3 regions of the Solibacillus sp. FSL W7-1436 genome follow, and region 1 is predicted to be linked to each of the others. Evidence: a T-box and tRNA genes for the amino acid it is inferred to sense, from the RefSeq annotation. Region 1 holds a T-box; the other regions hold tRNA genes.
The links. A T-box is a leader RNA that pairs with one kind of tRNA and senses whether it is charged. The one in region 1 lies ahead of leuS (leucine--tRNA ligase), so its partner is inferred to be a tRNA-Leu.
Positions count from the first base shown of each region.

Region 2: it has a tRNA-Leu gene. The T-box ahead of leuS (leucine--tRNA ligase) is inferred to sense a tRNA for this amino acid. The anticodon was not compared.
Region 3: it has a tRNA-Leu gene. The T-box ahead of leuS (leucine--tRNA ligase) is inferred to sense a tRNA for this amino acid. The anticodon was not compared.

Region 1 covers NZ_JBBOWV010000001.1:341,979-346,140, forward strand. Annotated here, with positions in the region: gene leuS (leucine--tRNA ligase) at 1-1,336, opposite strand, end outside; T-box leader at 1,449-1,664, opposite strand; gene MKX73_RS01605 (MDR family MFS transporter) at 1,716-2,885, opposite strand; gene MKX73_RS01610 (TIGR01212 family radical SAM protein) at 3,019-3,975, shown strand; gene MKX73_RS01615 (class I SAM-dependent methyltransferase) at 3,972-4,162, shown strand, end outside.
Region 2 covers NZ_JBBOWV010000001.1:1,820,656-1,824,817, reverse strand. Annotated here, with positions in the region: gene MKX73_RS09190 (S-layer homology domain-containing protein) at 1-645, opposite strand, end outside; tRNA gene MKX73_RS09185 (tRNA-Glu) at 901-972, opposite strand; tRNA gene MKX73_RS09180 (tRNA-Asn) at 974-1,049, opposite strand; tRNA gene MKX73_RS09175 (tRNA-Ile) at 1,061-1,137, opposite strand; tRNA gene MKX73_RS09170 (tRNA-Gly) at 1,149-1,222, opposite strand; tRNA gene MKX73_RS09165 (tRNA-Phe) at 1,226-1,301, opposite strand; tRNA gene MKX73_RS09160 (tRNA-Asp) at 1,307-1,382, opposite strand; tRNA gene MKX73_RS09155 (tRNA-Met) at 1,386-1,460, opposite strand; tRNA gene MKX73_RS09150 (tRNA-Ser) at 1,505-1,597, opposite strand; tRNA gene MKX73_RS09145 (tRNA-Met) at 1,610-1,683, opposite strand; tRNA gene MKX73_RS09140 (tRNA-Arg) at 1,742-1,818, opposite strand; tRNA gene MKX73_RS09135 (tRNA-Leu) at 1,839-1,927, opposite strand; tRNA gene MKX73_RS09130 (tRNA-Gly) at 1,934-2,008, opposite strand; tRNA gene MKX73_RS09125 (tRNA-Lys) at 2,061-2,136, opposite strand; tRNA gene MKX73_RS09120 (tRNA-Val) at 2,147-2,222, opposite strand; rRNA gene rrf (5S ribosomal RNA) at 2,235-2,350, opposite strand; rRNA gene MKX73_RS09110 (23S ribosomal RNA) at 2,425-4,162, opposite strand, start outside.
Region 3 covers NZ_JBBOWV010000001.1:1,603,698-1,607,859, reverse strand. Annotated here, with positions in the region: gene MKX73_RS08115 (MBL fold metallo-hydrolase) at 7-1,002, opposite strand; tRNA gene MKX73_RS08110 (tRNA-Glu) at 1,185-1,256, opposite strand; tRNA gene MKX73_RS08105 (tRNA-Asn) at 1,259-1,334, opposite strand; tRNA gene MKX73_RS08100 (tRNA-Ile) at 1,344-1,420, opposite strand; tRNA gene MKX73_RS08095 (tRNA-Phe) at 1,427-1,502, opposite strand; tRNA gene MKX73_RS08090 (tRNA-Asp) at 1,513-1,588, opposite strand; tRNA gene MKX73_RS08085 (tRNA-Ser) at 1,615-1,707, opposite strand; tRNA gene MKX73_RS08080 (tRNA-Ala) at 1,727-1,802, opposite strand; tRNA gene MKX73_RS08075 (tRNA-Pro) at 1,809-1,885, opposite strand; tRNA gene MKX73_RS08070 (tRNA-Arg) at 1,910-1,986, opposite strand; tRNA gene MKX73_RS08065 (tRNA-Leu) at 2,014-2,102, opposite strand; tRNA gene MKX73_RS08060 (tRNA-Gly) at 2,107-2,181, opposite strand; tRNA gene MKX73_RS08055 (tRNA-Lys) at 2,232-2,307, opposite strand; tRNA gene MKX73_RS08050 (tRNA-Thr) at 2,314-2,389, opposite strand; tRNA gene MKX73_RS08045 (tRNA-Val) at 2,399-2,474, opposite strand; rRNA gene rrf (5S ribosomal RNA) at 2,484-2,599, opposite strand; rRNA gene MKX73_RS08035 (23S ribosomal RNA) at 2,687-4,162, opposite strand, start outside.

The sequences.
Region 1 (4,162 bases):
GCAGCTCTTCTACAGGGATCGTAGTCATTGTGCCATCTTCCCAGTGAATTACTGGAATTGGTTCACCCCAATAACGTTGACGGCTGAATAACCAGTCACGTAGACGGTAAGTGATTTTCTTTTCCCCTACACCATTTTCCACTAACCATTCAATTGCCTTCGCAATACCTTCTGCTTTATTTAATCCGTTCAGGAAGTCCGAGTTAATGTGCGCACCGTCACCAGTGAATGCTTCATTCTCGATGTCTCCGCCTTCAAGAACCGGAATAATTTCCAAGTTGAACTCTTTAGCAAATTCATAGTCGCGCTCATCGTGTGCAGGAACAGCCATAATTGCACCTGTTCCGTATGTTGCCAATACATAATCCGCAATCCAGATTGGCACTTGTTTGCCGTTAATCGGGTTCACTGCATAAGCACCTGTGAATACACCTGTTTTTTCTTTTGCTAAGTCTGTACGTTCTAAATCAGATTTTAACGATACTTTTTCCAAGTATGCTTCTACCGCTTCTTTTTGCTCTGCAGTAGTAATGTCAGCTACTAATTTATGCTCTGGAGCTAATACACAATAAGTCGCGCCAAATAATGTATCCGGACGTGTTGTGAATACTTCGAAGTTTTTGTCTGTGTTGGCAACTGTGAATTTCACTTGTGCGCCTTCAGAACGGCCGATCCAGTTACGCTGCATTTCCTTGATCGATTCAGGCCAGTCAACATCAACTAAATCATCGACTAAACGGTCTGCATATTTTGTAATACGCAGTACCCATTGTCGCATCGGACGACGAACTACCGGGTGGCCGCCGCGCTCAGAAACTCCGTCGATTACTTCTTCGTTTGCAAGTACTGTACCTAATGCTTCACACCAGTTTACTGCCACTTCATCCACATACGCTAAATCCATTTCCACTAACTTAGTGAAAATCCATTGCGTCCATTTGTAGTATGACGGGTCAGTTGTATTAATTTCACGATCCCAGTCATAAGAGAAACCTAGTTCGTTAATTTGACGTTTAAATGTTGCGATGTTTTTTGCCGTAAATTCAGCAGGGTCATTTCCTGTATCAAGTGCATATTGCTCTGCAGGTAAACCGAATGCATCCCAACCCATTGGATGAAGTACATTATAGCCTTGCATACGTTTAAAACGAGATAAAATATCTGTCGCCGTATAGCCTTCAGGGTGTCCTACGTGCAGACCCGCACCTGATGGATACGGGAACATATCCAATGCATAAAATTTCGGTTTATCCATTTCATTTTCAGTTTTGAATGTTTTATTGACATCCCAAAACGTTTGCCACTTTTTTTCAATTTGCTGATGATTAAAACTCACAATAATTCCTCCTTTAAATATATTCTTGCTGTGGTTTATGTATTTTAGGCGCATCATCAATGATTTAACAGAATATTTAAAAAATAAAAAAATCCCGTCCCATCTTATGATAAGAAGGGACGAGAGGTATTTTATACTCCCGCGGTACCACCCAAATTAGTGACGCAGCACTCAGCTTCATTTCTTAACGCGAATACACGGCCATTAGCTACTATTACTTCACTAAAGCAAACTCCGAGGCGAGTTCAACTTGACACTTACCGGCTTCCACCTGCCGCCAGCTCTCTATAAAGTGCGTCCGTTTACTATTCCTCATCACAGTCAATATTATTATTTCATTCATTTTAACGAATTCAACACAAAAGTACAAGTAACTGTTTTATGTTTGTTCTTTTCCCAGCGTCCGATCAAAGACCAGACACGGAATAATAGCCATGACAATGAGCAGGGATAATATTAGCATCAAAATTTGCATGCCATATAAATCTACCATTAACCCGCCAAACACAGGACCAATCATCCGTCCCATTGTTGATGCACTGTTGACTAGCCCTTGATAGAAACCCTCTTGTCCATGAGGCGCCAATTTATTGGCAATCATCGGAATTACCGGTGTAAAGAACACTTCGCCGAACGTCAAAATGACCATCGCTGCAGCAAACATCTTAAAGTCCTGGGCAAAATAGACGACGATATAAGATAGCGACATCAATATGAGACCAAGAACCAGCTGATGTTTTATTTTGTTTTCCCAGCGTGTGACAAGCGGTCGGATAATCGGTTGAACTGCAACGATCATAAATCCGTTAATCGTCCATAGTAAACTGTATTCGGACAGGCTCATTCCCAGCCCCTGCGTATAAGAAGAAATGGTCGCGCTCCATTGAGAGTAACTTAACCAGCAGACGATTAATGATATACTTAATATACTGATCGCCACAATCGGTCCCCTGTTTCTTCGTTTTGTCTCATTACCTGAGAACGGCTTTGTTGTCAGTCCCTTCATATCAAACCGCTTATATGTCGTGATGACAAGCACAAAAAATACAGCGTAGAAAAATAGATTCGCACTAAATACATAGTCAAATTTAATATCGGCAACAATGCCTGCCAATGCCGGTCCAATTGCGACCCCTACGTTGTTCGCCAAAAAGATCGAATTAAACGCACGTCGCCCCCCTTCTGGCCAGGCACTCCCTGCTATCGCATAAATCGCCGGGTACACAATCCCCCCGCTAAAGCCCAACATCGTCAAAAATATGATGTATTGCGGCCAGTCATGCCAAATGGTTAACAGTGTGATTGACAATAAATTAAATACAACCCCAATTAAAATTGCTTTATAGCCACCTAATCTATCAAATAAATAACCACCTACCAGATTGCCGAACACACCTGCCAATGAATTCAGCATGAGGACAATTCCAGCGGTAGTTAAAGATTTTCCTAAATGATCATGAATATAAATACTATTTAAAGGCCATAAAAATGAATTTCCGACCGTATTTACGAATGTGCCAATAATTAAAAACCATACTTGTTTCGGCACTCAACTTCCTCCTTCAATATTTGCTCAATTTACTAGTTTATTCTGTAACAGGAATTTGTACAAGAAAAAGATTTCTAGTAGGACACGATGTTCCGTCCGTGTTAGAATAATACGTTAGAGGAGTGAACTAGGAATGACTGAAACAAATTTCCCTTTCCCGTCAGACGGGAAACGTTATTATACATGGAATCGCTATCTGCGAAATGAATTCGGAAAGAAAGTTTACAAGGTTGCTTTGGATGCAGGTTTTGATTGCCCAAACCGTGATGGTACAGTCGCTTTTGGCGGTTGTACATTCTGTTCGGCAGCAGGTTCAGGAGACTTTGCGGGCAGTAAAGTCGATCCGATTCCCGTACAGTTCGAAAAGATTAAAGCAAAAATGGAGAACAAATGGAAAGACGGCTTAACAATGGCGTATTTCCAAGCGTATACAAATACGCATGCTCCACTTGAAGTATTAAAGGAAAAGTTTGAAGCAGCACTTGCCTGTGAAGGAGTAATGGGGCTTTCAATTGCAACGCGTCCTGACTGTTTGCCGGATGATGTTGTAGAGTATTTGGCAGAGTTAAATGAACGTACGTATTTGTGGGTGGAACTGGGACTTCAAACAGTTCATGAAAAAACAGCAAATTTAATTAACCGTGCACATGATTACGCGACATATGTGGAAGGTGTCAATAAATTGCGCAAGCATGGAATTCGTGTCGTGACACATATTATTAACGGATTACCTTTAGAGGATTACGATATGATGATGGAAACAGCACGTGAAGTGGCGAAACTGGATGTACAAGGCATCAAAATCCATCTGCTGCACCTTTTAAAAGGGACACCGCTTGTGAAGCAGTACGAAAAAGGCATGCTGGAATTTATGGAGAAGGATGCTTATATTCAACTGGTGGCAGATCAGCTGGAAATTATTCCTCCTGAAATGATCGTCCACCGTATTACCGGTGATGGTCCGATCGATTTAATGATTGGTCCAATGTGGTCTGTCAACAAATGGGAAGTTCTGAACGGAATTGATGCAGAGCTGGAACGCCGCGGTTCTTACCAAGGAAAGTTTTATAAGGCGGATGTGAAAAAATGAAACTAGAACGTGTTCTTCAATATGCCCAAACCTTATTGGAAATGTCAGTTTCCGAGGGAGATATTGCAGTCGATGCAACTGCAGGAAATGGTCATGACACGCTTTTTCTGGCAAATCTCGTTGGAGATGACGGCTATGTGTATGCGTTTGACGTACAAAAAGAAGCGGTTGATGCGACATTACACCG
Region 2 (4,162 bases), 1.5 Mb from region 1:
ATCCAGAAAGTGTACGTTCAGTTTGGAAGATGTTGTCCCTAAGCTTTCCTGATATTTCACAGCACGTGCTAAAAATGCGGAAATATGAGCACGCGTTAAATTATTCGCTGGCTTGAATGTACCGTCTTCATAACCCGTTGTAATTTTTGCTGCAGCTAATTGGCTCACTGCTTCATATGCCGTATGCCCTTTTTTTACATCTTTAAATGTTTTCGTGCCATTCGGTAAATCAAATGCACGTGCAATAAATGCCGCCATATGACCGCGTGTCACTTTCGCCGTCGGTTTAAACGTCCCGTCCGTATAGCCATTAATGATACCTGCTTCTACAGCTGATTGAATATATCCGCTGTTTTTATGTGACTTCGGAACATCTTTAAATTTTGTTGCTCGCTGTGTCCCATCAAGACCGACAGCTTTTGCAACCATGACAGCCACTTCTTCGCGCGTCACAATATCTTTCACACCGTACGTCTTTTTGTCAGCACTAATAATCCCTTTATTCAATAAATAAGCTATATCCTGATAATTACTATGCTTTGGCGGTACATCAGTAAACACTTGTTCCGCACTTGTCGGTGAAGCATGTAGCATCGTGGATACAGCTAGAAGAAACACTAATAATAAACTAAATACATTTTTCATTATCTAACCTCCATTATTTATTATAGATTTTTTAATAAAGAAAGGAAGTTATTTTCGAATAGTATCTAATAATTCTTTTTGGTAGTAATGGATTGATCATCCTTTTCTTGATCATTCAAAATTACCGGATGGGATTTGTCCCTTTCTAAACAACCTGATATTGATAATTAAAAATCGTAGTCGAGGATTTATAGTAGAAATTTAAATTTCTTTACAAACAAAAAAAGCATGTAGCCTTTGCTACATGCTTATAAATGACCCGTACGGGATTCGAACCCGTGTTACCGCCGTGAAAGGGCGGTGTCTTAACCACTTGACCAACGGGCCATGGCTCCGAAGGCAGGACTCGAACCTGCGACCTGCCGGTTAACAGCCGGATGCTCTACCAACTGAGCTACTTCGGAATAATTGTATATGGTGGGCCTAAATGGACTCGAACCATCGACCTCACGCTTATCAGGCGTGCGCTCTAACCAGCTGAGCTATAGGCCCTATTTAAAAACTGGAGCGGGTGATCGGAATCGAACCGACAACATCAGCTTGGAAGGCTGAGGTTTTACCACTAAACTACACCCGCATATGGTGGGTTTGGACGGAATCGAACCGCCGACACTTAGAGCTTCAATCTAATGCTCTACCAACTGAGCTACAAACCCACAAATGGCGGTCCCGACCGGGATCGAACCGGCGATCTCCTGCGTGACAGGCAGGCATGTTAACCGCTACACCACGGGACCATTTGGTTGCGGGGGCAGGACTTGAACCTGCGACCTTCGGGTTATGAGCCCGACGAGCTACCACTGCTCCACCCCGCGACAATATTATGTTTATACTTTTTTCATTACCCAGTTTGTAAAAATGGAGGAGGTAGAGGGATTCGAACCCCCGCGCGGTGTTACCCGCCTGTCGGTTTTCAAGACCGATCCCTTCAGCCAGACTTGGGTATACCTCCAAAAGTATAAAATGGCTACCGAGGGAGTCGAACCCACGACCTTTCGGGTATGAACCGAATGCTCTAGCCAGCTGAGCTAGGTAGCCATGATGATAAGTATTTCTCTACTTGATAAGCATATAAGCTTTATCCAGTTAAGTTATATGGCGCGCCCGGCAGGAGTCGAACCCACAACCTTCTGATCCGTAGTCAGACGCTCTATCCAATTGAGCTACGGGCGCATATTGTTTTATTTAAAAAATGGTGCCGAGGGCCGGAATCGAACCGGCACGGTGATCACTCACCGCAGGATTTTAAGTCCTGTGCGTCTGCCAGTTCCGCCACCCCGGCATTTTTTGGAGCGGAAGACGAGGTTCGAACTCGCGACCCCCACCTTGGCAAGGTGGTGTTCTACCACTGAACTACTTCCGCAAAATGCATTAGAGAATTTTTATTCTGACAGTATATATAATGGTTATAAAACTGGTGAGCCATGAAGGACTCGAACCTTCGACCCTCTGATTAAAAGTCAGATGCTCTACCAACTGAGCTAATGGCTCTTGATTAAAATGGTGGAGGATGACGGGCTCGAACCGCCGACCCCCTGCTTGTAAGGCAGGTGCTCTCCCAGCTGAGCTAATCCTCCCAAAAAAAATAAGCGAAGCGACGTCCTACTCTCGCAGGGGGAAGCCCCCAACTACCATCGGCGCTAAAGAGCTTAACTTCCGTGTTCGGTATGGGAACGGGTGTGACCTCTTTGCCATCATCACTTCACTTAATTATTTAGTTAAAAGAAATTTCATTCTTTCAAAACTGGATAAACGGTTCATTGAATTGTGCAATAAAATGTGGTTAAGTCCTCGACCGATTAGTATTCGTCAGCTGCATGCGTCGCCGCACTTCCACCTCGAACCTATCTACCTGATCGTCTTTCAGGGGTCTTACTTACTTGCGTAATGGGAAATCTCATCTTGAGGGGGGCTTCATGCTTAGATGCTTTCAGCACTTATCCCGTCCATACATAGCTACCCAGCGATGCCTTTGGCAAGACAACTGGTACACCAGCGGTATGTCCATCCCGGTCCTCTCGTACTAAGGACAGCTCCTCTCAAATTTCCTACGCCCACGACGGATAGGGACCGAACTGTCTCACGACGTTCTGAACCCAGCTCGCGTACCGCTTTAATGGGCGAACAGCCCAACCCTTGGGACCGACTACAGCCCCAGGATGCGATGAGCCGACATCGAGGTGCCAAACCTCCCCGTCGATGTGGACTCTTGGGGGAGATAAGCCTGTTATCCCCGGGGTAGCTTTTATCCGTTGAGCGATGGCCCTTCCATGCGGAACCACCGGATCACTAAGCCCGTCTTTCGACCCTGCTCGACTTGTAGGTCTCGCAGTCAAGCTCCCTTATGCCTTTACACTCTACGAATGATTTCCAACCATTCTGAGGGAACCTTTGGGCGCCTCCGTTACTCTTTAGGAGGCGACCGCCCCAGTCAAACTGTCCGCCTGACACTGTCTCCTACCCCGCTAAGGGGCATGGGTTAGAAGTTCAATACAACCAGGGTAGTATCCCACCGACGCCTCCTTCGAAGCTGGCGCTCCGAGATCTCTGGCTCCTACCTATCCTGTACAAGTTGTACCAAAATTCAATATCAGGCTACAGTAAAGCTCCACGGGGTCTTTCCGTCCTGTCGCGGGTAACCTGCATCTTCACAGGTACTATAATTTCACCGAGTCTCTCGTTGAGACAGTGCCCAGATCGTTACGCCTTTCGTGCGGGTCGGAACTTACCCGACAAGGAATTTCGCTACCTTAGGACCGTTATAGTTACGGCCGCCGTTTACTGGGGCTTCAATTCACAGCTTCGCTTGCGCTAACCGCTCCTCTTAACCTTCCAGCACCGGGCAGGCGTCAGCCCCTATACGTCACCTTACGGTTTTGCAGAGACCTGTGTTTTTGCTAAACAGTCGCCTGGGCCTATTCACTGCGGCTTCTCTAGGCTATGCACCCAAAGAAGCACCCCTTCTCCCGAAGTTACGGGGTCATTTTGCCGAGTTCCTTAACGAGAGTTCTCTCGCACACCTTAGGATTCTCTCCTCGACTACCTGTGTCGGTTTGCGGTACGGGCACCTCTCACCTCGATAGAGGCTTTTCTTGGCAGTGTGAAATCAGGAACTTCGCTCATACGAGCTCGTCATCACAGCTCAACGTTATAGTATGCGGATTTGCCTACATACACGCCTTACTGCTTGAACACGCGCAACCAACGGCGTGCTTACCCTATCCTACTGCGTCCCCCCATTTCTCAAACGGTGAGGAGGTGGTACAGGAATATCAACCTGTTGTCCATCGCCTACGCCTATCGGCCTCGGCTTAGGTCCCGACTAACCCTGAGCGGACGAGCCTTCCTCAGGAAACCTTAGTCATACGGTGCATGGGATTCTCACCCATGTTTCGCTACTCATACCGGCATTCTCACTTCTAACCGCTCCACCAGTCCTTCCGGTCTGACTTCAACGCTGTTAGAACGCTCTCCTACCACGCATACTCAAAGTATGCATCCACAGCTTCGGTGAATC
Region 3 (4,162 bases), 1.3 Mb from region 1:
GCTGTTTCATTTGTTTTCAATCAATTTTGTCACCGTAAAATACCACTCACCGCCCCGTAACTCACGTATAATCAAACCGCGCTGTTCTGCAAGGAGCGTTAATCCGATAATGTCAGAGATTAAAAATGTAAAATACTTCGCAAAGCGGACACCATAGATTACTTCTCCTAATTGTTTCGCAGTATGATGTCCTTCACTAATTTTGGATACAACCTTTTGCAGCTTGTATTCTATTTTACTTAAGCTTTTCTCCATCACATCATTCAAGTTTTCATAAATCTCTTTATGTCCTGCAAACACGGTGCGTACATTGTGAGTTTTCATTTTATCAATTGAGTCTATATATTGGCTGATCGGGTTCGTTATATTTCCTGAATCGTCATGGTCAATTAAAGCATTTGTCATACCCGTGGCCAACAAAAAGTCCCCCGCAAATAACCAGCCTGTTTCCGCATCAAACAAACAGATCGAATCCGGTGAATGCCCTGGAGCCGCAACTACATGTAATCCACCGATTTCCTGTCCGTCTTCCAGTTGCAGAATTGGCGGATAGATCATTACATTTTCTTTATTGTGAAATGTATGCTCCATTTTTGCCATTCGTTCACGGGCAAATTCCAGTACGCCGTATTGCTCATACAACCTATAGTAAAAATTAAGCTTCTGCATTAAATAATCATCTTCACATTTCAGACGGGGAATGGCGATTTTACTGGCATAGACTGGAACCGGATATTCATTCGTAACTTGATTTACTACCCCGATATGATCATTATGAAAGTGCGTTAAAATAATACGGGTAATTTGGTTAATTTCAATTTTATATTCCTTCAATTTCTGATAGAAGAATTGCTCAAATTCACCACCTTCAATACCCGCATCTATTAAGGTATAGTCTTCTCCATTTTGGTAGACATAACAGTTTATACTCCCCAATCCACTATAATCAGAAGGAAAAATAATCGGGTAAACTGCTTTATTACCTGTTTTTATTGCATTCACTTTTCCACCTGCTCCCACTGTTTATATGCAGAAAGGGCATGCCTCGAAATTGATTCCAGACAGCCCTTCTATTGTATCTTAATAATACCTTACTGTTCATTCTTCAAACAGTGGAGATTTACATTATTACAAAACAAAAAAGACATTGCAAATTTTGCAATGTCTTTTCATTCAAGTGTATATGACCCGTACGGGATTCGAACCCGTGTTACCGCCGTGAAAGGGCGGTGTCTTAACCACTTGACCAACGGGCCAATGGCTCCGAAGGCAGGACTCGAACCTGCGACCTGCCGGTTAACAGCCGGATGCTCTACCAACTGAGCTACTTCGGAATAATACTATGGTGGGCCTAAATGGACTCGAACCATCGACCTCACGCTTATCAGGCGTGCGCTCTAACCAGCTGAGCTATAGGCCCATAGTATGGTGGGTTTGGACGGAATCGAACCGCCGACACTTAGAGCTTCAATCTAATGCTCTACCAACTGAGCTACAAACCCATAAAAAAAATGGCGGTCCCGACCGGGATCGAACCGGCGATCTCCTGCGTGACAGGCAGGCATGTTAACCGCTACACCACGGGACCAACATCTGAAGTAAAAATATTAAAAATGGAGGAGGTAGAGGGATTCGAACCCCCGCGCGGTGTTACCCGCCTGTCGGTTTTCAAGACCGATCCCTTCAGCCAGACTTGGGTATACCTCCAAAGGGAATAAAATATAAATGGTGGAGCCTAGCGGGATCGAACCGCTGACCTCCTGCGTGCAAGGCAGGCGCTCTCCCAGCTGAGCTAAGGCCCCATAAAATGGTCGGAATGACAGGATTCGAACCTACGACCCCTTGGTCCCAAACCAAGTGCTCTACCAAGCTGAGCTACATTCCGAATATGTCAGTAAAAAATATATTATGGCGCGCCCGGCAGGAGTCGAACCCACAACCTTCTGATCCGTAGTCAGACGCTCTATCCAATTGAGCTACGGGCGCGCATTATTAGAGATAAGAATTATAAAATGGTGCCGAGGGCCGGAATCGAACCGGCACGGTGATCACTCACCGCAGGATTTTAAGTCCTGTGCGTCTGCCAGTTCCGCCACCCCGGCATTTTGGAGCGGAAGACGAGGTTCGAACTCGCGACCCCCACCTTGGCAAGGTGGTGTTCTACCACTGAACTACTTCCGCAAAATGCTTAAGATCTTTTATATCTGACAGTATGTATAATTTTATAAAACTGGTGAGCCATGAAGGACTCGAACCTTCGACCCTCTGATTAAAAGTCAGATGCTCTACCAACTGAGCTAATGGCTCTCTAAATGGTGCCGGCGAAAGGAGTCGAACCCTCGACCTACTGATTACAAGTCAGTTGCTCTACCAACTGAGCTACACCGGCACTTAGAAATGGTGGAGGATGACGGGCTCGAACCGCCGACCCCCTGCTTGTAAGGCAGGTGCTCTCCCAGCTGAGCTAATCCTCCAATATTCTAGCGAAGCGACGTCCTACTCTCACAGGGGGAAGCCCCCAACTACCATCGGCGCTAAAGAGCTTAACTTCCGTGTTCGGTATGGGAACGGGTGTGACCTCTTTGCCATCATCACTTCACTATAGTGGGCTTTAAAAAGCCTATGTAAAAGAATTTTCATTCTTTCAAAACTGGATAAACGGTTCATTGAATTTGTGCAATAAAATGTGGTTAAGTCCTCGACCGATTAGTATTCGTCAGCTGCATGCGTCGCCGCACTTCCACCTCGAACCTATCTACCTGATCGTCTTTCAGGGGTCTTACTTACTTGCGTAATGGGAAATCTCATCTTGAGGGGGGCTTCATGCTTAGATGCTTTCAGCACTTATCCCGTCCATACATAGCTACCCAGCGATGCCTTTGGCAAGACAACTGGTACACCAGCGGTATGTCCATCCCGGTCCTCTCGTACTAAGGACAGCTCCTCTCAAATTTCCTACGCCCACGACGGATAGGGACCGAACTGTCTCACGACGTTCTGAACCCAGCTCGCGTACCGCTTTAATGGGCGAACAGCCCAACCCTTGGGACCGACTACAGCCCCAGGATGCGATGAGCCGACATCGAGGTGCCAAACCTCCCCGTCGATGTGGACTCTTGGGGGAGATAAGCCTGTTATCCCCGGGGTAGCTTTTATCCGTTGAGCGATGGCCCTTCCATGCGGAACCACCGGATCACTAAGCCCGTCTTTCGACCCTGCTCGACTTGTAGGTCTCGCAGTCAAGCTCCCTTATGCCTTTACACTCTACGAATGATTTCCAACCATTCTGAGGGAACCTTTGGGCGCCTCCGTTACTCTTTAGGAGGCGACCGCCCCAGTCAAACTGTCCGCCTGACACTGTCTCCTACCCCGCTAAGGGGCATGGGTTAGAAGTTCAATACAACCAGGGTAGTATCCCACCGACGCCTCCTTCGAAGCTGGCGCTCCGAGATCTCTGGCTCCTACCTATCCTGTACAAGTTGTACCAAAATTCAATATCAGGCTACAGTAAAGCTCCACGGGGTCTTTCCGTCCTGTCGCGGGTAACCTGCATCTTCACAGGTACTATAATTTCACCGAGTCTCTCGTTGAGACAGTGCCCAGATCGTTACGCCTTTCGTGCGGGTCGGAACTTACCCGACAAGGAATTTCGCTACCTTAGGACCGTTATAGTTACGGCCGCCGTTTACTGGGGCTTCAATTCACAGCTTCGCTTGCGCTAACCGCTCCTCTTAACCTTCCAGCACCGGGCAGGCGTCAGCCCCTATACGTCACCTTACGGTTTTGCAGAGACCTGTGTTTTTGCTAAACAGTCGCCTGGGCCTATTCACTGCGGCTTCTCTAGGCTATGCACCCAAAGAAGCACCCCTTCTCCCGAAGTTACGGGGTCATTTTGCCGAGTTCCTTAACGAGAGTTCTCTCGCACACCTTAGGATTCTCTCCTCGACTACCTGTGTCGGTTTGCGGTACGGGCACCTCTCACCTCGATAGAGGCTTTTCTTGGCAGTGTGAAATCAGGAACTTCGCTCATACGAGCTCGTCATCACAGCTCAACGTTATAGTATGCGGATTTGCCTACATACACGCCTTACTGCTTGAACACGCGCAACCAACGGCGTGCTTACCCTATCCTACTGCGTCCCCCCATTTCTCAAACGGTGAG